2 regions of the Azospirillum sp. genome follow, and region 2 is predicted to be linked to the other one. Evidence: predicted binding sites of a transcription regulator. Region 2 holds the regulator's gene; the other holds the start of a gene.

Region 1 (11,125 bases), on a different contig from region 2:
TCGGCCCGAACCGCCCGCCGCTGGACGGCCTGGAGGCGTACGAGGGCAAGTCGGTGCACTACATGGTCCGCCGCAAGCAGGACTTTGCCGGCAAGAAGGTGGTGATCGCCGGCGGCGGCGATTCCGCCATCGACTGGACGCTGTCGCTGGCCGACATCGCCGAGAAGGTCTACGTCGTGCACCGCCGGCCGAAGTTCCGCGGCGCGCCGGAGAGCGTGGCCCGCATGGAGGCGCTGGCGCGCGACGGCCGGATCGAGCTGGTGGTGCCCTACCAGCTCTCCGGCCTGGACGGTGCGGACGGGCAGATCACCGCGGTGCGCGTCGCCACGCTGGACGGTGAGGAGAAGGCGTTGCCGGCCGACGCGCTGCTGGCCTTCTTCGGGCTGTCGATGAACCTGGGGCCGATCGCCGAGTGGGGCCTGAACCTGGAGCGCAGCCACATCACGGTGACGCAGCCCTCCTGCGCCACCAGCGCCGAGGGCGTGTTCGCCATCGGCGACATCGCGACCTATCCGGGCAAGCTGAAGCTGATCCTCTGCGGCTTCGCCGAGGCCGCGCAGGCCGCGCACGCCATCCACCCGCTGGTCCACCCGGGCGAGGCGCTGCATTTCGAGTACTCCACCAGCAAGGGCGTGCCGGGGGCGGAGTGAGCTTCGGCTGTCATGGAGACAACCAAGTCTTCACGGATTTCACGGATTTGAGGCACGGATTTCACGGATCTTTTCATGCTTGCGGCGCCACGGTGGTTCCGCAAGCGCAGGCGTAGGCACGGATAAGAAAATCCGTGTAATCCGTGCCCAAATCCGTGCAATCCGTGAAGACCAAGTTGTAAGAAAGGAAAAAGGGCGCCCCCGATGGAGGCGCCCTTTCCTGTAACGTGCCGGAGACTTGGGCTTAGAAGCCCATGTCGTCCATGCCGCCCATGCCGCCCGGCATGCCGGCCGGCGGGGCCTTCTTCTCGGGCTTCTCGGCGACCATCGCCTCGGTGGTGATCAGCAGGCCGGCGACCGAGGCCGCGTCCTGCAGGGCGGTGCGGACCACCTTCACCGGGTCGATGATGCCGGCCTTCACCAGATCGGTGAACTCGCCCTTCTGGGCGTCGTAGCCGAAGTTACTGTCCTTCTGGTCCAGCAGCTTGCCAACCACGATCGAGCCGTCGGTGCCCGCGTTGTAGGCGATCTGACGGACCGGGGCCTGCAGGGCGCGGCGGACGATCTCGATGCCGACGCGCTGCTCGTCGTTGGCCGGCTTCAGGGCGTTCAGGGCGCGGGTGGCGTACAGCAGGGCGGTGCCGCCGCCGGCGACGATGCCCTCTTCCACCGCGGCGCGGGTGGCGTGCATGGCGTCGTCAACGCGGTCCTTGCGCTCCTTCACCTCGACCTCGGTCGCACCGCCGACGCGCAGGACGGCGACGCCGCCGGCCAGCTTCGCCAGACGCTCCTGGAGCTTCTCGCGGTCGTAGTCGGAGGTGGTCTCCTCGATCTGGGCGCGGATCTGGCCGGTGCGGGCCTCGATGTCAGCCTTCTCGCCGGCGCCGTCGACGATCGTGGTGTTCTCCTTGGTGATCTGGACGCGCTTGGCGGTGCCGAGCATGTCGATCGTCACGTTCTCGAGCTTGATGCCGAGATCCTCGGAGATCACCTGACCGCCGGTCAGGATGGCGATGTCCTCCAGCATGGCCTTGCGGCGGTCACCGAAGCCCGGTGCCTTCACGGCGGCGACCTTCAGACCACCGCGCAGCTTGTTCACCACCAGGGTCGCCAGGGCCTCGCCCTCGACGTCCTCGGCGATGATCAGCAGCGGGCGCGACGACTGCACGACCGACTCGAGAACCGGCAGCAGGGCCTGCAGGCCCGACAGCTTCTTCTCGTGCAGCAGGATGTACGGGCTGTCCAGCTCGCACGTCATCTTGTCGGCGTTGGTGATGAAGTACGGCGACAGGTAGCCGCGGTCGAACTGCATGCCCTCGACGACGTCCAGCTCGGTGTCGAGGCTCTTCGACTCCTCGACCGTGATGACGCCCTCGTTGCCGACCTTGCCCATGGCTTCGGCGATCTTCTGACCGATCTCGGTCTCGCCGTTGGCGGAGATGGTGCCGACCTGGGCGATCTCCTCGTTGGTCGTCACCTTCTTGGCGCGGCTCTTGATGTCGGCCACGACGGTCTCGACCGCCAGGTCGATGCCGCGCTTCAGGTCCATCGGGTTCAGGCCGGCGGCCACCGACTTCACGCCCTCGCGGACGATCGCCTGGGCCAGAACGGTCGCGGTGGTGGTGCCGTCGCCGGCCAGGTCGTTCGTCTTCGACGCGACCTCACGCACCATCTGCGCGCCCATGTTCTCGAACTTGTCGGCGAGCTCGATCTCCTTGGCGACGGTGACGCCGTCCTTGGTGATGCGGGGAGCGCCGAACGACTTCTCGATGACGACGTTGCGGCCCTTCGGGCCCAGCGTGACCTTGACGGCGTCCGCGAGAATGTCCACGCCGCGCAGCATCTTCTCGCGGGCGGAAGCGGAGAACTTGACTTCCTTGGCAGCCATAGCTCGGATTCCTCTGAATTCAGATAATGTTGATGACGGCGGAAACGGGCGGAGGACTTAGGCCTCGATGACGCCCATGATGTCGGATTCCTTCATGATCAGGAAATCCTCGCCGTCGATCTTCACCTCGGTGCCCGACCACTTGCCGAACAGGACGCGGTCCCCGGCCTTCACATCGAGCGTAACCACCTTGCCGGCCTCGTCGCGGGCGCCCGGGCCCACCGCGATCACCTGACCCTCCTGCGGCTTCTCCTTCGCCGTGTCGGGGATGATGATGCCGCCCTTGGTCTTGGTGTCGGACTCGATGCGCTTGACGACGACGCGGTCGTGCAGCGGACGGAACTTCATGTGCGTGCCTCCTGCAAAGGCTCAAAGGAATTTGGGTTTCGGGCGTTGTTAGCACTCTCGCCCGGTGAGTGCCAGACAGCTAATCGAACGGCCGATGCGATTCAAGAGGGTCGTTGGCGCATTTGTGCGAAAAGCTGGCAGCAGTCGCGCGGGTCTGCTGATAAGTCTTTGAAAAGGAACGAAATTCTGCGTTGCGCGTTGATCGTTGGCGCGGCAAGCTTCATCAAAACGCAACAGGGGATCGCCGCAGGATCAACCATCACGGAGGTGTGCGCATGACCGACCTTGCCCGGCAGCTTCGCGACTACCGCCTGACCACGGCGGAGATCCTCTACCACATGCCCGACCATCCCGCCCTGCTGCAGAGCTTCATCTGGCAGGACCTGGACATGGCGCCGCATTACCCGGTGCTGAAGCGCTTTCTCGACTACTGGCAGCGCAACCTGGACGGCAAGCTCCATTCGGTAAAGCTGGCGACCCAGGGGCTGATCGCCCCGGCCGAGGTGCGGCTGGTCGCCGCCGAACTGCGGCTGCACTGAGGGCGTTCCTCGCGGTCGGTGTGATGGCCGTCACTGCCTTCCTGCGCCAATTGTCTAAATTTTTAGGCAAATGGATGCGCCAAGGGCGCACGCGGAGGGATGAACGAGCATGCTGCACACCGACCATGACGAGTCCGACGCCTGGCTGGCCGAGGCGGCTCTGGAGTTCGCCACGATCGCCGGGCTGTTCGCCATCTTCTTCGGCCTGTTCTTCCTGCTGCACGCACTGGAAGATCTGCCGGTGTGATATCCGGCCGAGGGAAACGCCTCGGATGCGGATCAAATTTTACTTACAACGCATGATCTGTTAGCATTCCGGCTCATTCCCGCAAAGAGGTGTGCGATGACAGAGCCGGTCTGCCAGGACGCCGTCGACCTGGTGAAGCATTTCGAAGGCCTGTACCTGAAGGCCTACCTGTGCCCGGCCGGCGTGCCGACCATCGGCTATGGCCACACGGCGGGCGTGAAACTGGGCGATACGATCACCGAGGCGCAGGCCGACTCCTATCTGGCCGAGGACTTGACCGGCGCCGCGGCCGGCGTGGACCGGCTGGTGAGAGTGACGATCAACCCGCAGCAGCGCGGCGCGCTGGCGTCCTTCGCGTTCAACCTGGGGGTCGGAAATCTCGAAGAGTCCACCCTGCTGAAGAAGGTCAACGCCGAGGACTTCGCGGGTGCTGCCGGTGAGTTCGGCAAGTGGGTCTACAGCACGGTGGATGGCCGCAAGGTGGTCCTGCAGGGTCTCGTCAAGCGCCGCGCCGCCGAGGCCGCGCTCTTCCAGGGCGAGGCGGACTTCCTGAACGCCGAACCGACGCCGGCGGCGACGGCCTAGCCCCCTCCCTAACCCTCCCCCGCTCACGCGGGAGAGGGAACTCCGTTGCTCTGCCCCCTCCACCGCGCAAGCGGGGGAGGGCTGGGGAGCGGCGCACTCCTTACCGTCGCGCGCCCATCTGCCGCAGACAGCGGTCGATCCACTGCGCGGTCAGCTTCTCCTGCACGGCGTTCTGCTTCAGGCGGTCGTTGAGATTGGCGAAGTCCACGCGGTCCAGGTTCTGGTCCTGGTTGAAGCAGGAGAACACCACGCTCTCCTCGCCCGTCTCCAGGTCGCGGTGGCGCTGCAGGCACTGGGCGCAGATCTCCTTCATCATGCACTGCATGGGGGAGTTGATCGAGCCGATGCCCACGTGCCCCGGCTTCAGGTAAGGCTTCAGCACCCCGTGCCGTGCAGCCCCCACCGCCGCCATCATGCGGTCGGAGCCGATGGCAACGATGCGGTCTACGTCCGACAGCGGGATGTCCGTCCGGCCCAATTCGCCCGACGCATAGGCGCGCATCGCCTCGACGATGTTGCCGACGAAGGTCTTGTCGCCCGGCCGCGAGGGCTCGAAGCCCGGCGCCTCGTCGCTGCACCAGATGACGCGATCGGCGGCGGCCTCGATCTGGTCCACCTTGTAGCGGTCGATCAGCTTCTTGTAGCCGGCGAAGTAGACCACCCGGCAGCCGCGGGCGCGCGCCGCCTGCCCGATGGAGAACAGCACCGCGTTGCCGAGGCCGCCGCCGACCAGACAAATGGTCTCGCCCTCCGGCACCTCGGTCGGCGTGCCGGTTGGGCCCATGACGATGACCGGGTCGCCGGTCTTCAGCGTCGCGCACAGGTCGGACGAGCCGCCCATCTCCAGCACGATCATCGACAGCAGGCCGCGCTGCTTGTCCACCCAGGCGCCGGTCAGCGCCAGCCCCTCCATGGCCAGCGTGGTGTGCCCCACGCGGTAGGCCAGCGTCTCGAAGTTCTGCAGGCGGTAGAACTGGCCCGGCTCGAAGCGGCGGGCGGCGGCGGGGGCCTTCACCACCACCTCGACGATGGTCGGCGTCAGCCGGTGCACCGCGTGCACGCTGGGGCGCAGGTCGTGGTTCAGCGTCTGCACCAGCCGCTCCGGCGCCACCGCGGTGGGCGAGCGCTTCTCCAGCACCCGGCTGACCACCGGGTAGCCGCGCTTCGCCCCGCCCATCGCCTTCACCACGTTGCCGGAGAAGGACGGGTGCAGGTCGCCGAAGAAGGACAGGAAGCGTCCGTCGGGCGCCTTCGCCATCAACACGTGGGTCGCGGCCGGCTTCGGCATCGGCTCCGGCTTTACCGGGTTGCCGTCCTCGTCCAGGGCGCGGAAGGTGCGGCCATCCAGTTCCACCCACTCCGGCTCCTCGCGGGCCAGCACGGTGTTGGGCTGGGTGCCGGCGGCAACCAGGATGGTGCGGGCGGGCAGGGTGACGTCCACTGCGGCCGGGGCGACCACGCCGTCCGGCCCGACCGGGTTGTGGGCGAGGTGCAGCGCCCTGGCGGCGCCATGCTCGTCCATCTCCACGGCGCGCGGGGTGACGCACTCCAGGAAGCGAATGCCCTCGGCGAGGCCGTGCGCCACCTCCTCGTGGTTCAGCGTGTAGCTCGGCGCGTCGATCAGCCGGCGGCGGTAGGCGATGGTGGCGCCGCCCCAGGACTCCAGCAGCGCGGCGATGCGGGGGGCACGGGCCTCCTCCGCGGCGGCGGCGCGCTCGGCGCGGATGGCGCGGGCGTGACCGAGGAACTCGTCGGCCAGCACCGCCTCCTCCGGCGTCCAGCGCCCCCGCACCGCAGGCTCGCCACGCTCGGCGACGAGGGTCTCGTAGCGCGCCAGGAACTTCTCGACCTGGACGGGATAGTAGGCCAGCGACTCGGTGGCGGTGTCGATGGCGGTCAGGCCGCCGCCGATCACCACGATGGGCAGGCGGACCTGCAGGTTGGCGATGGATTCGGTCTTCGCCGCCCCGGTCAACTGCAGCGCCATCAGGAAGTCCGAGGCCTGCCGCACCCCGCGCGCCAGCCCGTTCTTCATCGGCACCACGGTCGGCTTGCCGGCGCCCATGCACAGCGCGATGTGGTCGAAGCCCAGCTCGAACGCGTCGTCGATGGTCAGCGTGCCGCCGAAGCGCACGCCGCCGACGATGGTCATCCGGCTGCGCCGCTCCAGCAGCAGGCGGACGACCTTCAGGAAGTTCTTGTTCCAGCGCACGGTGATGCCGTACTCGGCCACGCCGCCAAAGCCGGCCATGACGCGCTCGTCCAGCCGGTCGTAGAGGTCGTGCACGTCGCGGATCGGCCGGAAGCCGACGCGCGTGCCGCTGGGCAGCACGCCGGAGAGGTCGGCGGGCAGCGGCTCGATCTTCAGGCCGTCGATGCCGACCACGGTGTGGCCGTCGTTCATCAGGTGGTGCGCCAGCGTGAAGCCGGCCGGCCCCAGCCCGACCACCAGCACCTTGTAGCCGCTCGTCGCCTTCATCACCGGGCGCCGCAGGTCGAGCGGGTTCCAGCGCGTCAGCAGGCTGTAGATCTCGAAGCCCCAGGGCAGCTCCAGCACGTCCTTCAGCGTGCGGGTCTCGGCCTGCGGGATGTCGACCGGCTCCTGCTTCTGATAGATGCAGGCTTTCATGCAGTCGTTGCAGATGCGGTGGCCGGTGGCCGCGCACATCGGGTTGTCGATGACGACCGCGGCCAGCGCGCCGACCGGCGCCCCCTCGGCCTTGAGGGCGTGCATCTCCGAAATCTTCTCGTCGAGCGGGCAGCCGTGCAGCGTCACGCCGAAGGCACTCTTGGCGTAGCCGCCGGCCTTGCGGTCCACCAGACCGTGCGAGCAGCTGTCCTTGCCCTGGTTGTGGCACCAGATGCAGTAGTTGGCTTGGTCGAGCGCGCCCTTCAGGTCGGTGCCCGGGTCGGTGAGGTGGAAGCCCTGGCGTTGGCGGCAGCGCTCCTCCGGCGCCTTGGCCATGGGGGCGCCGTGCCGCTCCTCCACGGCCAGCGGCACGAGGTGCAGCGGATCGGTCTTGTGCGGCACCTGGAACAGCACGCCCCTGCCATGCTTGGCGCGGCCGGCCTCGGCGAACACCGCCCAGGCCGCGTACTGCGCGGCGGTGTCGAGCTTGTCGGCGTGCTCGGCCTCGGCGTCCATCCAGGCGAGCACTTGGCGGGCGAAGGCGATCTCGGTCAGCGGGCCGGCCAGCCAGTCCTCCAGCCGCGCCGCCAGCTCGGCGCCGTCCAGGCCGGGGATCGCCTCGGGCGCCACCGCCTTGGCGGCGCGGCGCTGCACGAACAGGCGCTTGGCAGCGTAGAGAGGCGCCAGCTCGTGGTGGCGGGCGCGCAGCTCGTCCAGTTCGGCGCGGATGCCGAAGAGCCGGCCGAGGAAATCTTCCAGGTGTGGGGCGACGGCGATCAGCAGCTCGCTCTCCGCCTTGCGCTCCAGCGCGTCGGGAGCGGTGCGCCCCGCCTCCAGCCGGGTCGCCAGATCGGCGTCGGCGCCGGCGAGATGGTCGAGGAACGCGCGGTCGATGCGCAGCAGCCCCTCCCGCTCATACAGATCCGCGAACTGGAGGCCGTAGCCCAGCGTGAGGTCCGTCATCGCCGCCTGCCGGGGGCTTCTGCCCCAAATTGTTGGTTGCTCAATCGAATTTGTAACATTCCCGGGACCAGCGTACAGCCAAATCCCGCCGATGGGCGGGGCCCATTTGACGCAGCCCGGCCCCGTCCCCACATTCTCCCGGCCGCCTACCCCCAATGGATCGCTGCCCGTGACGAGCCTGACCGACACTTACGTTTCCCGCGCCGAACCCCATGCCGAACGGGCGTTGCGGCCGATCGCCGTGTGGCTGCTGGCCTGCGCCGGCATGGTGTTCGCCATGGCGGTGATCGGGGCGATCACCCGGCTGACCGAATCCGGCCTGTCGATGGTGGAGTGGAAGCCGCTGATCGGCATCCTGCCGCCGTTGTCGGAAGGGGAATGGCAGCGCGTCTTCGACCTGTACCGCCAGACGCCGGAGTTTCGCGTCTACAACGCCTGGATGGACCTCGCCGGGTTCAAGCAGATCTTCTTCTGGGAGTGGTTCCACCGCCTGTGGGGGCAGCTGATCGGCTTCGTGTTCCTGCTGCCGTTCCTGTGGTTCCTGGCGCGCGGGCGGGTGCCGCGGGCGCTGGCGCCGCAGCTGGCCGGACTGTTCCTGCTGGGCGGGCTGCAGGGCGTCATCGGCTGGTTCATGGTGAAGAGCGGGCTGGCCGACGCGCCGCACGTCAGCCATTACCGACTGGCGCTGCACCTGGGCACGGCGATCCTGATCTACGCCGCGCTGATCCGGGTGGCGCTGGGCGTCCTCGACCCCGCCCCGCTGGCCGGCTGGCGGCCGGAGGCGGCGGGCCTGCGCCGCGTCGCCCGCTGGGCCCTGGGGCTGGCGGCGGTGACCATCGTCTGGGGCGCGTTCGTCGCCGGCATCCGCGCCGGCTTCGCCTACAACACTTTCCCGCTGATGGCCGGGCACGTCGTGCCGCCCGAGGTGTGGAACCTGTCGCCCTGGTGGATCAACGCCTTCGAGAACACCGCGACGGTGCAGTTCCTGCACCGCGTGCTGGCGCTGACCACCGGCGCGATGGCGCTGGTCCTGGCGGCGCGGGTGTGGGCGGCCGGTCTGCCGGGGCGCGCCGGGCGGGTGGCGCTGCTGCTCGGCGCTATGGTGCTGGTGCAGATCGCGCTGGGTGTGGCGACCCTGCTCAGCGTGGTGGCGATCCCGCTGGCGGCGGCGCACCAGGGCGGGGCGCTGGTCGTGGTCGGGCTGCTGGTGTGGCTGATCTACGAGTTGAAGCCGGTGCGGTGATCCGGGGAACAACGGGGTCACACGGATTTCACGGATTTAAGCACGGATTACACGGATTTTTTATTCGTGGTTCAGCCGCAGCTTCTCGTCAGCCTGAGTGCTTCCTTACACGTCATCCCCGCCTTCGCCGGGATGACGATTGAAAGAGGTTGCCGCAACTGGGGAAGTCTATCCGGCAAAGGCTTGCGGGATCGTGCACGCGCCTCAAGCCTCAAAAAAATCCGTGTAATCCGTGCCTCAAATCCGTGAAATCCGTGTAGACCGGGTTGCCTGCAAGGATCCGACACGCACCCGTTACGGAACCGCCACCACCGCCCGCACCGGCAAATGGTCCGACGCCCGCCGGGTCATCGGCGTGCGGATCACCTCGAAGGCCGGGATCTTCAGGCCGCCACGGACGTACATGCGGTCCAGCCGCAGCGTCGGCATCTTGGCGTGGAAGCTGCGCGGGCTCGCCCAATCCTCAAAGGACTCGGCCAGGCGGCGCAGGCGCGGCGAGGTGGGCGTCCACTCGTTCAGATCGCCCATGAACAGCGACGGCAGCTCCGGCTGCTGGTCGAGCAGGCCGATGATCCGGGCGATCTGGCTGGCGCGCTCCCATGGGTCGAGGCCGAGGTGGGCGGCGATCACCCGCACCGGGCGGCCCTCCACCTCCACCACCACATCGACGCCGCCGCGCGGCTCGCGGTGGCGGACGCACAGGTCGATCGGCGTCACCGAACGCACCGGCAGCCGCGTCAGGATGCAGTTGCCGTAGTGGGCGCGGGCGTTGTGCTTGGTGGGCGCGGCGTGCGCCGTCAGGCCGGTGGCCCTGGCGAGGTAGTCGAACTGGTCCAGCCCGACCTCGCCGCGGTGGTGCCAGCCGACCTCCTGCAGGCCGATCAAATCGACGTCGAGGCCGCGGATCACCTCGGCGATGCGGTCGGGCGCGAAGCGGGCGTCGAGGCCGACGCAGCTGTGGATGTTCCAGGTGGCGATGCGCAGCGCCGCCATGCCCTCGGGCAGCGGGTTCGACCGGCTGTCCGGCGGGCGCAGGTGGCGGCGGGCGCGGGCGGCCCGCAGGGCCGACGCGATGCGCCGAACCCGCTCGTCGGTGAACCGGATCACGAGTCCCTGCCTCCCCAGCCTGTCCTGCCCAACACCCGGCTCGCCGCCCAGCCCAGCCCGACCGCCACGGCGGCGAGTCCGACCAGCAGCGCCACGTCGGCCCCGGTCGGATTGCGCAGCGTCCGTTCCAACTGGTTGCCCAGCAGGCTGAACGCCAGCGTTCCCGGCGCGATGCCGGCCAGGGTGCCGACGACGAAGTCGCGGAAGCGGATGCGCGACGCCCCGGCCACCAGATTGATTACGGTGAACGGGGCCACCGGGACAACCCGGATCGTCGCCACCGCGAGAATTCCGCTGCGCGCCAGCCGCGCGCTGGCCCGCGCCACCGCCGGCCCGCCGAACCGCTCGATGTGCCGGCGCCCCAGCGTGCGCCCGATCCAGAACAGCACCGCCGACGAGGCCAGCGCGCCGGTCATTGCGACCACGAAACCTTCCAGCGGGCCGAGCACGATGGCGGTGGCGGCGATCAGCACGGTGATCGGGAACACCACCAGCCCCGCCAGCACGTAGAGCGCCACCAGCCACACCGGTCCCAGCGGCGTGCCGCGCAGCGACTCCAGCCCGGCCATCACCGCGTCCAGCGTCGCCAGCACCTTGAGGTCGGTGACGCTCCACAGCGCGTACAGCCCGCCCAGCACCAGCAGGATCGCCAGCCCCGCCAGCACGGTGTGCTGGCGCGGGATCAGCGAGGGCAGCACGCGACCGACCAGCTCGGTCGCCGGCACCGGCCGCTCGGGATCGAGAACGCCGGTATCGGCCATTGTGGCGCCGATGACGCCGGGATCCGGCGTCTCCAGCACCTCCAGCGTGCGGCCCATGCCGCCGGGGCGGCGCAGCGACTCGATGGCGCCGATCAACGAGCCGGTGCGCTGCACCGCTCGGCCCAGCGCCTCCGGCGCGACGCCCAGGTGCTCGCCCAGCAGGTC
Region 2 (11,125 bases):
TCCTGCCTCGACAGCCTGAAGGACGACGCCGCGCGCTGCGATCTCGACGATCTGGCCCGCTTCATCGGGCTGGCCGCCATGGCCGCGGAGGAGGCGGCGATCGAGGCCGACCCCAAGGCCATGCAGCTCAAGGCCCTGATGGCCGGCGGCGTCGGCCACTGCTGAACCGGCTGCGGGGGCTGTGACGCCCCCGCGCTACAGCAGCTCCGCGGCCCGGATCGCCGCGTCGAGCCCGGCAAGGTTCGAGACGTGCGGCTCCTGCCCGTCGAACAGCGCCGGCACCGTGTAGCTGAACATCGCCACCCGCGCCCGTCCGTCGCAGACGCGGCCGAGCAACCAAAGATAGTGGCTCTCGGTGCGGCCATCCTCTTCGGTTACCATCATCGCTTGGGCGAGGCGGGCACCGTCCTCCCGCTCCTCGACGCTGCGGTCGCTGACCCGGGCGTCGTCAGGGCGCACGAAGCGCAACGCCATCTCGTGCAGCACCGCCTCCGCCGGTTCGCCGGGACGCGGCGCGCGCTCGTCGGTCAGCACACGAAAGGCACCGCCGCCGGAATTGTTGGGGGCGAAGGCCAGCACCTCGATCCCCTCGCGGTCCTCGGACGACACCGTCCAGCCCATCGGCACGCGGAAGCGCACCGTGCCGGCCCACTCCACCGCCTTCCAATCCTCGTTCATCGCTTCCTCCGCGCTGGAGCGCCCTTGATAGCGTGTGGGGCACGGCCCATGAAAGCGGGATGATCGTCTCCGCCAGCTACCGCACCGACATTCCGGCCTTCTACGGCCGCTGGTTCCTCAATCGCCTGGAGGCCGGCTTCGCCCGCGTCGCCAACCCCTACGGCGGGCCGCCGGGGCAGGTGGACCTGACGCCGGCCGCGGTGGACGGCTTCGTGTTCTGGACCCGCAACCTCGCCCCGTTCGGCGCCGCCCTCGACGCGGTGGACGCCCGCGGCACGCCGTTCGTGGCGCAGGTGACCGTCACCGCCTACCCGCGGGCGCTGGAGCGCTCGGTCATCGCCTGGGAGGATGCGGTGGCGCAGCTGCGCGCCGTGCGCGACCGCTGGGGACCGCGGGCGGCGGTGTGGCGCTACGATCCCATCGTGCTGACCACGCTGACGCCGCCCGCCTGGCACCGCGAGGCCTTCGCCCGGCTGGCCGCGGCGCTGCGCGGCGTCACCGACGAGGTCACCGTCTCCTTCCTGCAGCCCTACCGCAAGACCACTCGCAACCTGGACGCGGCGGCGCGGGCGGCCGGCTTCGCGTGGCAAACGCCGGAGCCGGAGGAGAAGCGCGCCCTGCTCGCCGCCCTCACCGGGATCGCGGCGGAGAACGGCATGGCCCTGACGCTGTGCACGCAGCCGGACCTGACGGACGTTCCCGGCGTGGCCGCGGCGCGCTGCGTCGACGCCGTTCGCCTGTCGGACGTCGCCGGCGCGCCGGTGGCGGCGCGGCAGAAGGGCAACCGCCCCGGCTGCCTGTGCGCGGAGAGCCGCGACATCGGCGCCTACGACACCTGCCCGCACGGCTGCGCCTACTGCTACGCCGTGTCGAATCGCACGGCGGCGCGCGCCCGCTTCCAGGCGCACGATCCGGAGGGGGAGTTCCTGTTCTTGGGGAGCCGGTGAAGTTCACCGCCTCGGACACTCTTTTGGCCGTCGCCCCCGCGAAGGCGGGGATCCATGACTGGCATAGCGGAACGCATTGGGAATTATGGATCCCCGCCTTCGCGGGGATGACGGCAAGGAAAGATGCGGGCTCTGCGGAAACCGTCCTTAGGGGCAGACCTTCCGCACCGTATCGACCAGCTTCTCGGGATTGAACGGCTTGACCAGCCAGCCGGTGGCGCCGGCTTCGCGCCCCGCGGTCTTCTTGGCCGGGTCGGCCTCGGTGGTCAGCAGCAGAACCGGGGTGGCGCGGTTGGTGGCGCTGGCGCGCACCGCCCTGGTCAGCGCGAGACCGTCCATGCCCGGCATGTTCAGGTCGGTGATGATGCAGTCGAACTTCTGTCTGGCGACCAGCGCCGCGCCGGCCGCTCCGTCCGCCGCCTCCTGCACGGCATAGCCCGCCTTCTGCAGGGTGAAGGTGACCATGTCGCGGATGGTCTTGGAGTCATCGACGGTCAGGATCGTCTTCGCCACGGTGTCGCCTCGGCTGTCGAACCGTGCCGCCGCAGTGCAGCACGAAGGGCGAAACTCGCAAATGCGACCGGTTTGCGCAAGACCGGGGGCGGTGCGGCGATGCGCCGCCCCCGAATCCCTGCTATGCGTCAGGCGGTCGTGTCGATGTGCTGCGCGGCACCACCGTCGGCCGGCGCCTTGGCGACGCCGACCATCGCCTCGCGCAGCAGGCGGCCGTGGATGGTGTAGCCGGGCTGCAGCACCTGCACCACCGTGCCGGCCGGCTTGCCGGTGTTCTCGATCTCGAACATCACCTGGTGGAAGTTCGGGTCGAACGGCTCGCCGGTCGGATCGACCTTCTTGATGCCCGCACGCTCGAAGGCGCCCAGGAGCTGGCGCTCGGTCGCCTCGACGCCGACGGCGAGGCTCTTGAGCATCTCGTCCTTCTCGCGGCCCTCGGGCGGCACCGCCTCCAGCGCGCGGCGCAGGTTGTCGGCCACGCCCACCAGATCCTTGGCGAAGCTGGACACGGCGAACTTCGAGGCGTCCTCGCGGTCGCGCTGGGCGCGGCGGCGGGTGTTCTCGGTCTCCGCCATGGCGCGCAGCAGCTGGTCCTTCAGGCTGGCGACCTCGGCCTCCAGCTTGGCGACGCGGTCCTCTCCACCGGCCTCGGGCGCGGCGGCGCCGTCATTGGCGGCGACGGGCTGGCCGTTGGTCTCGAGCGTGGGATCGGCGGGGGTGTTGTTGGTGTCGCTCATGTCTCTCTCGTTGGTCTCGACCTTGTTGTTTTCTCTGGCGTCCGCCTCAGCCGACAAGCCGGCTGATGACTTTCGCCGTGTAGTCCACCAGGGGAATGATACGGGCATAATTGATCCGTGTGGGACCGAGGACGCCGATCGCGCCGATGACCTGCTCGCGGCTGTTCTGGAACGGCGAGATGATCAGCGAGCAGCCGGAATGGTTAAACAGCACGTTCTCCGCGCCGATGAAGATCTGCACGCCGTCGCCCTGGCCGGTGGCCTCCAGCAGGCGCAGCATGGCCTCCTTGGTCTCCAGCGCCTCGAACAGGGAGCGCACACGCTCCAGGTCGGACAGCGCGGTGACGTCCTCCAGCAGCTTGGCCTGGCCGCGCACGATCAGCTGCCCGTCGCCGGCGCTGCCGGCCCAGGTGGCGAGGCCGGCGGCGACGACGCGCTTGGACACCTCGTCCAGTTCGGTGCGCTGCTCGCCGATCTCGCGCAGCACCTCCTTGCGCGCCTCGTCCAGGGTGCGGCCGACGAGACGCGACGTCAGGTAGTTGGACGCCATCTGCAGGGTCGAGCCCGGCAGGCCGATCGGCACCTCGACGACGCGGTTCTCGACCAGCCCGTCCTCGTTGACCAGCACCACCAGCGCCCGGCCCGGCCCCAGCGAGACGAATTCGATGTGCCGCAGCGCCCGGTCGGTCTTCGGCGCCAGCACCAGCCCGGCGCAGCGCGACAGCCCGGACAGCATGGCCGAGGCCTCGCGCATCACGTCGGACAGCGCCCGGCCGGAGGACGAGCACTTGGCCTCGATGGACTCGCGCTCGTCCTCGGTGAGCGCGCCGACCTCGAGGATGCCGTTGACGAACAGGCGCAGGCCCAGCTCGGTCGGGATCCGGCCGGCCGAGGTGTGCGGCGCGTAGAGCAGCCCCAGCTCCTCCAGGTCGGCCATGACGTTGCGGATGGTTGCCGGCGACAGGGCCATGCCCAGCCGCCGCGAGATCGTGCGCGAGCCGACCGGCTCGCCGGTCGCCACGTAGGCATCGACGATGTGCCGGAAGATCTCGCGCGACCGCTGGTTCAGCTCGGAGATCATGTCGGTTGCGAATTCCCATGCGCGGTGTACGCGTTGGAATTTAGGCAGGTCGTGCAACCGAATCAACGTCGGGTCTGGGTCGGGCCTGGACGACCGGTCTGGACTTGGGGGGGACGCGGCGCTAGCTTCCCTGCCCATTCTTAAGCAAAGACAGGACTTACGCCGATGCGCCCCTCCGGCCGCGCCCTTGACCAGCTGCGCACCGTCACGCTGGAACCCGGCTTCGCTAAGTACGCCGAGGGCTCGTGCCTCGTGCGCTTCGGCGACACCCATGTGCTGTGCACCGCCAGCGTCGACGACAGCGTGCCGCGCTTCCTCAAGGGCACGGGCCTCGGCTGGGTGACGGCGGAGTACGGCATGCTGCCGCGCTCGACCCATTCGCGCACCGACCGCGAGGCGGCGAAGGGCAAGCAGTCCGGCCGCACGCAGGAGATCCAGCGCCTGATCGGCCGCGCGCTGCGCGCCGTCACCGACCGCGCCGCCATGCCGGAGGTGCAGATCAAGGTGGACTGCGACGTCCTGCAGGCCGACGGCGGCACCCGCACGGCGTCGATCACCGGCGCCTACGTGGCGCTGCACCTCGCCTTCCAGCACCTGCTGACCATCGGCGCCATCAAGCGCATGCCGCTGACCGACCAGGTGGCCGCCGTCTCCTGCGGCATCTTCCAGGGCAAGGCGGTGCTCGACCTCGACTACGCCGAGGACTCCAACGCCCAGGCCGATGCCAACTTCGTGCTGACCGGCCGCGGCGGCATCGTCGAGGTGCAGGGCACGGCCGAGGAGAAGCCCTTCGGCCACGACCAGTTCCTCGAACTGCTGGCGCTGGCGCAGAAGGGCGTGAACGAACTGGTCGCCCTGCAGAAGGCGGCGCTGAACATCGGCTAAGCGTCCGCCCCCTCTCCCCCAACCCCTCTCCCGCGAGGGGAGAGGGGGGCCGATGCGAATAAGCCCCTCTCCCCCTGCGGGAGAGGGGGTGGGGAGAGGGGGCAACGAACGGGAGCCTTCCACCATGACCACCCCCCGCCACTTCACCGGCGACACGCTGGTCATCGCCACGCACAACCCCGGCAAGGTGCGGGAGATCGCCGACCTGCTGCGGCCCTACGCCAAGTCCTTCAAGTCCAACATCGAGCTCGGCCTGCCCGAGCCGGAGGAGGACGGCACCACCTTCATCGCCAACGCCGAGATCAAGGCGCTGGCGGCCGCCCAGGCCGGGCACATCGCGCTGGCCGACGACAGCGGGCTGGTGGTGCCGGCGCTGGGTGGCGACCCGGGCATCTACTCGGCGCGCTGGGCCGGGCCGACCAAGGACTTCCGCATCGCCATGCAGAAGGTCGAGGACGGGTTGGCCGGCGCGGCCGACCGCTCCGCCTACTTCGTCTGCGCGCTCTCCCTGGCGTGGCCGGACGGGCATGTGGAGACGGTGGAGGGCCGCTGCTATGGCTCCCTGGTGTGGCCGCCGCGTGGGGAAAAGGGGTTCGGCTACGATCCGATGTTTGTTCCCGACGGGTTCGACCTTACCTTCGGTGAGATGGACCCGGCCAAGAAGCACGAGATGAGCCACCGGGCCGACGCCTTCCGCCAGCTCGTGGAGCGATGCTTCCGATGACCCCCGATCCCGGCTTCGGGATCTACATCCATTGGCCCTTCTGCAAGTCGAAGTGCCCGTACTGCGACTTCAACAGCCACGTCCGCGAGCGCATCGACCAGACGCGCTGGCGCGACGGGCTGTTGCGTGAACTCGATCATTACGCGGACGCAACGGAAGGTCGAACCGTCACCTCGGTGTTCTTCGGCGGCGGCACACCGTCCCTGATGGACCCCGGCACCACCGCCGCGCTGATCGACCGCATCCAGCAGCGCTGGCGCGTCGCCAACAGCCTGGAGGTGACGCTGGAGGCCAACCCGACCTCCGTCGAGGCCGACCGCTTCCAGGCCTTCCGCGCGGCGGGGGTGAACCGGGTGTCGCTGGGCATCCAGGCGCTGGACGACGCGTCGCTCCGCTTCCTCGGCCGCCAGCACAACGCGGCGGAAGCGCTGGGCGCCATCGAACTGGCGGCGCGCACCTTCGATCGTTTCTCCTTCGATCTGATCTACGCCCGCCCGGACCAAACCGTCGCGGCGTGGCAGGCGGAGCTGACCCGCGCCCTGGACTTCGCGGTGGGCCACCTCTCGGTCTACCAGCTGACCATCGAGGAGGGCACGGCGTTCTTCCCGGCCCACCAGCGCGGTGATTTCAAGATCCCCGACGAGGAGCTGGCCGGCGACCTCTACGAGGCGACGCAGGAGTTGCTGGCCGCCGCTGGCCTGCCGGCCTACGAGATCTCCAACCACGCCCGCCCCGGCGAGGAGAGCCGGCACAACCTGACCTACTGGCGCTACGGCGACTACGTCGGCGTCGGCCCCGGCGCGCACGGCCGGCTGACGCTGGACGGGGCGAAATGGGCCACCCGCGCCCACCGCGCCCCGGAGATCTGGCTGGATCGCGTCGAGCGCGACGGCCATGGCGGCCACGCGCCGGAGCCCATCGACGCCGATTCCCGCGGCACCGAGCTGCTGATGATGGGCCTGCGCCTGACCGAGGGCGTCGCCCGCGCCCGCTTCGTCGAGGAGACGGGCCGCGACCTTGACGCCCTGGTCGACGCGGATGCGCTGACACGCCTGGTGGACGGCGGCTTCCTGGAAGTGGACGCCACCGCCCTGCGCGCCACCCACGCCGGGCGGCAGCGGCTCAACGCCGTGCTGTCGGCGTTGCTGGCCTGACCTACGCCAGCGGCCGCATCAGCTTCGGCGTGCGCATGTCCTCGCCGATGGGGGCGTCGCGCGCCGCGCCGCGCATTTTCTCCGGCGGGCCGCCGAGGCCGACGCGGTCGCTGTAGTCCGGCGGCGGCAAGGCGCGGTGGCGGGCCTCGTCGGCGTGCAGCATGCGGGTGCACGCCACGTCCAGCGCCGTGGCGCCGAGCACCGCCGCCATGGCGATGCCGACGTTGTCGCGCCGCGGGTTGTCGCGTCCCAGCCCGGCCGCCAGCGTGCCGAGGTCGAGCGCGTCGCCGGCGATGCGGCCCCACATCCACGGCTTTGGGTCGCCGACCGACAGCAGTCCGATGCCGGCGCCGATCTCCCGCACGCCGTAGGCGCGGATCAGAGTGGTGTGCTCCTCCATGCCGAGCCAGCGGGCGATGCTCCGCCCGGCCACCACCTCGGCGGTGCCCAGAGCGATGCTGAACCAGCCCATGCCGCGGGCCAACGTGTCGGCCGTGCTGTTGACGAAATAGGCCATCGCGAAAGTCTCCTTACGGCTTGAGCACAACCTTGACGCAGCCGTCCCGCTTCTCGCGGAAGGTGCTGTACATCTCCGGCCCCTGCTCCAGGCCGACGGTGTGCGTGATGACGAAGGACGGGTCGATCTGGCCCTCCTGGATCCTTTTGAGCAGGTCGTCCGTCCAGCGGTTGACGTGCGTCTGCCCCATGCGCCAGGTCAGGCCCTTGTTCATCGACGCGCCGAACGGGATCTTGTCGATCAGACCGCCGTAGACGCCGGGGATCGAGATCGTGCCGGCCGGTCGGCAGACGTAGATCATCTCGCGCAGCACATGCGCCCGGTCGCTCTCCAGCATCATGGCCTGCTTGGCGCGGTCGTAGATGGAATCGAGCGTGGCGGTGGCGTGCGCCTCCATGCCCACGGCGTCGATGCACTTCTCCGGCCCCTTGCCGCCGGTGAGTTCGGAAAGCCGTTCGAGGACGCTCTCCTCCTCGAAGTTGATGGTGATGGCGCCGCCGGCCTTGGCCATGCTGAGCCGCTCCGGCACGCGGTCGATGGCGATGACCTGTTTCGCACCCAGCAGCAGCGCGCTGCGGATCGTCATCTGCCCGACCGGGCCACAGCCCCAGACCGCCACCGTGTCGGTCGGCTGGATGTCGCACTGCGCCGCCGCCTGCCAGCCGGTCGGGAAGATGTCGCCGAGGAACAGCACCTGCTCGTCGGTCAGCCCATCCGGGATCTTCACGTGCGTGTTGTCGGCGTAGGGAACGCGCACGTACTCCGCCTGCCCGCCGGCGTATCCGCCGGTCAGGTGCGTGTAGCCGAACAGCCCGGCGGTGGTGTGGCCGAACAGCTTGTCCGCCATCGCCTTGTTGCGGTTGGAGCGCTCGCAGACCGAGTAGTTGCCGCGGCGGCACTGCTCGCACTCGCCGCACCAGATGGTGAAGGGGACGACGACGCGGTCGCCGACCTTCAGCTTGCCCTTGGCGCCGGAGCCGACCTCGACCACCTCGCCCATGAACTCGTGGCCGACCACGTCGCCGGACTGCATGCCGGGCATGAAGCCGTCGAAGAGGTGCAGGTCCGAGCCGCAGATCGCGCAGGTCGTCACCTTGACGATGGCGTCACGCGGATCCTCGATCGTCGGGTCCGGGACCGTGTCGTACCGGATGTCGCCCTTGCCGTGCCAACACAGCGCTTTCATGCCGTCTTCCCATCGTTCCGGGGCGGGCGCACGCTCCGCGCTCCCCCTGGTTTCCCCTCGATGCGAAGACAGGACGGTGCGGCGATGGGTTCCGTGCGGCGCGTGTGGGCGGGCTCACAGCGGGAATAGGCCGGGATGGGGCAGTGTTCGTGCAGTGAACTCACCGCTCACGATGGAGACCATCGATGCCCCGTCCCCTGCCCCCGTACATCCCCGACGCCGCGACCATCGGCGCCATGACGCCGCGCCCTGCCCACGAGGCGCACCTGCACGCCCCGTCGCCGACGCTGCCGCTGCACGACCACTCGGACTGGCGGCGCGAGACCGCCATCCTCGCCGAGGTGGACAGCGGCTACCCGTGGAACGATTAACCCCTCTCCCGCCTCTCCCGCCTCTCGCGCTGGCGCAGCCAGCGCTGACGGCGTCAGGCGGATCAAAGATCCGCCGAGAGCCCCGGGAGAGGATTTACTACTGCCCCAGGACCTCCCAGGTCTGCGGCGCCGGGTCGAGCACGCGGGCACCCTCGGGCGTGATCTCCAGCACCGCCAGCCCGCGCTCCACCGCGCCGTTCGGGCGCAGGCGGAACAGCCCGTCCACCCCGGCGAAGCCGTTCGGGTTGGTCAGGTTGGCGCGGTCGAACGGCGCCACCCCGCCCATGCGCGCCAGCGTGCCGGCCAGCGCCGTGGCGTCGTAGGCCAGCGTGGCGAGGCGCGGCGGCTTCCTGCCGTACAGCGCCTCGAAGCGCGCCTCGAAGTCGGCGCGCTGCTCGGGCGCCGGGGCGGCGTACCAGGCGCCGACCAGCGCCGGCTCGCGGCCCAGGCCCGGCTCGTCCCACAGCCCGGTGCCCAGCAGCTTCACCCGTCCCGGATCGACGCCGTTGGCGGCCAGCGCCGCGCCCAGCGCGCGCACCTTCTCGCCGCCTTCCGCCAGCATCACCGCCTGCGGCGCCACCGGCGCCTGCGCCACCTGCCGCGCCGGGACGGAAGGGTCGGCCAGCGCCGGCTCGTAGCGCTCGACCTGCGCGACCTGCCCGCCGAAGCGTTGCGCGGCGCCCTGCAACGCGCTGACCACCGCGTCGCCGTACGGGCTGCGCGGCGCCAGCGCCACGAAGCGCGTCACCCCGCGCGACCGGGCAAAGCCGGTGACCCGCTGCACCTGGTCGAGCGGCACGAAGCCCATGACCCAGGTGCCGTTGCCGGCCAGCGTCGCGTCGGTGGTGAAGGCCACCACGTCGACTCCGGCGCCGGCGGCGACCGGCTTCACCGCCTGCACCTCCTGGCCGAACAGCGGGCCGATGATGAGGCGCGCTCCTTCGGCCAGCGCCTGCCGCGCCGCCTCGGCCGCGCCCTGCGGCGTGCCCTTGGTGTCGCGCGGCAGCAGCTGGAAGGTCTCGCCCGCCACGTCGAACAGCGCCAGCTGCGCGGCGTCCAGCATCGGCTGGCCGATGCCAGCGCTGGGGCCGGTCAGCGGCAGCAGCAGCGCCACCTTCTGGACCTGCGGCGCCATAGGCTGAATGGCAGGGGGTTGCGGCGCTTGTACCACCGGGGGCGGGGCCGCTACATTCGGCGCGCAGGCGGCCATAAGAAGAACCGCCGTCACCCCCAGGCCGCGGGCAAGCCGCGACCGCAGAGCGCGCGAGAAAGGTGTCGCCAGTCGTGCCACCGAAGGTCTCCAATCCTGATCCCAGGCCCCAAGGGCATGGCGCCCAAAGCCAGGGTGAAGGTAGCGGCAGCGGCCGTGCAAGTAAACCGACCGCCGGGCTGTATGTCGTCGCTACGCCCATCGGCAACGCGGCCGACATCACGCTGCGGGCGCTCGACACGCTGAAGCGCGCCGACGCCATCGCCTGCGAGGACACCCGCGTCACCTCCAAGCTGATGGGCATCCACGGCGTGGCGACGCCGCTGGTGTCCTACCATGAACACAACGCAGCGAAGATGCGCCCGGTCCTGATCGGCCGCATGCAGGCGGGTGAAACCATCGCGCTGGTGTCCGACGCCGGCACGCCGCTGGTCTCCGACCCCGGCTACAAGCTGGTGCGCGCCTGCGTCGAGGCCGGGGTGCCGGTCACCGCCCTGCCCGGCCCGTCGGCGGCGCTGGCCGGCTTGGTGCTGTCGGGCCTGCCCAGCGACCGTTTCCTGTTCGCCGGCTTCCTGCCCAACAAGAGCGCCGCACGCCGCACCTCCCTCGGTGAAGTGGCCTCCGTCCCGGCGACGCTGGTGTTCTACGAGTCGCCGCAGCGCCTCGCCGAATCGCTGGCCGACATGGCCGCCGTGCTCGGCCCCCGCGAGGCCGCCGTGGCCCGCGAGCTGACCAAGCTGTACGAGGAGGTGCGGCGCGGCCCGCTGCCCGACCTCGCCGCGCATTACGACTCCGCCGGCCCGCCGAAGGGCGAGGTCGTCGTCGTCGTCGCCCCGCCCGGCGCCGAGGCGGAGGCGCAGGCGGTGGACGTCGACTCCGCGCTGCGCGACGCGCTGTCCCGCCTGTCGGTGCGCGACGCCGCGGCGGAGGTTGCGCTGATGACCGGCCGGCCGAAACGGGACGTCTACGCCCGCGCGCTGGAACTGTCGCGGGAGGGCGGGCGATGACCGTGACCGACGAGCGCCGCCGCAAGAGCGAGAGTTTCGGCCGCTTCGCCGAGGCGCTGTGCCGCGGCATGCTGCGCCTGAAGGGCTACCGGATCCTGGCCACCCGGCTGAAGAC

What was found. The regulator HrcA, encoded in region 2, represses chaperone genes, less so after heat shock. The targets are predictions, from matches to a motif close to GTTAGCACTCNCCNNNGGNGAGTGCTAAC.
Region 1: groES (co-chaperone GroES) is a predicted target of HrcA. The motif match lies at 2,934-2,962, and genes of this name have one in related genera.

Annotation. Positions count from the first base shown of each region.
Region 1 is NZ_JBOZRT010000016.1:95,365-106,489, forward strand. Features, by position in the region: gene ACRWK7_RS02875 (NAD(P)/FAD-dependent oxidoreductase) at 1-650, shown strand, start outside; gene groL (chaperonin GroEL) at 895-2,538, opposite strand; gene groES (co-chaperone GroES) at 2,596-2,886, opposite strand; gene ACRWK7_RS02890 (usg protein) at 3,162-3,425, shown strand; gene ACRWK7_RS02895 (hypothetical protein) at 3,535-3,672, shown strand; gene ACRWK7_RS02900 (lysozyme) at 3,769-4,257, shown strand; gene ACRWK7_RS02905 (FAD-dependent oxidoreductase) at 4,358-7,849, opposite strand; gene ACRWK7_RS02910 (COX15/CtaA family protein) at 8,019-9,092, shown strand; gene ACRWK7_RS02915 (endonuclease/exonuclease/phosphatase family protein) at 9,387-10,199, opposite strand; gene ACRWK7_RS02920 (VTT domain-containing protein) at 10,196-11,125, opposite strand, start outside.
Region 2 is NZ_JBOZRT010000155.1:181,627-192,751, forward strand. Features, by position in the region: gene ACRWK7_RS32820 (hypothetical protein) at 1-165, shown strand, start outside; gene ACRWK7_RS32825 (hypothetical protein) at 196-678, opposite strand; gene ACRWK7_RS32830 (DUF1848 domain-containing protein) at 738-1,625, shown strand; gene ACRWK7_RS32835 (response regulator) at 1,773-2,138, opposite strand; gene grpE (nucleotide exchange factor GrpE) at 2,267-2,983, opposite strand; gene hrcA (heat-inducible transcriptional repressor HrcA) at 2,922-3,956, opposite strand; gene rph (ribonuclease PH) at 4,122-4,841, shown strand; gene rdgB (RdgB/HAM1 family non-canonical purine NTP pyrophosphatase) at 4,966-5,565, shown strand; gene hemW (radical SAM family heme chaperone HemW) at 5,562-6,719, shown strand; gene ACRWK7_RS32865 (cyclase dehydrase) at 6,721-7,236, opposite strand; gene ACRWK7_RS32870 (zinc-dependent alcohol dehydrogenase) at 7,250-8,422, opposite strand; gene ACRWK7_RS32875 (hypothetical protein) at 8,608-8,793, shown strand; gene ACRWK7_RS32880 (penicillin-binding protein activator) at 8,891-9,928, opposite strand; gene rsmI (16S rRNA (cytidine(1402)-2'-O)-methyltransferase) at 10,078-11,010, shown strand; gene ACRWK7_RS32890 (YraN family protein) at 11,007-11,125, shown strand, end outside.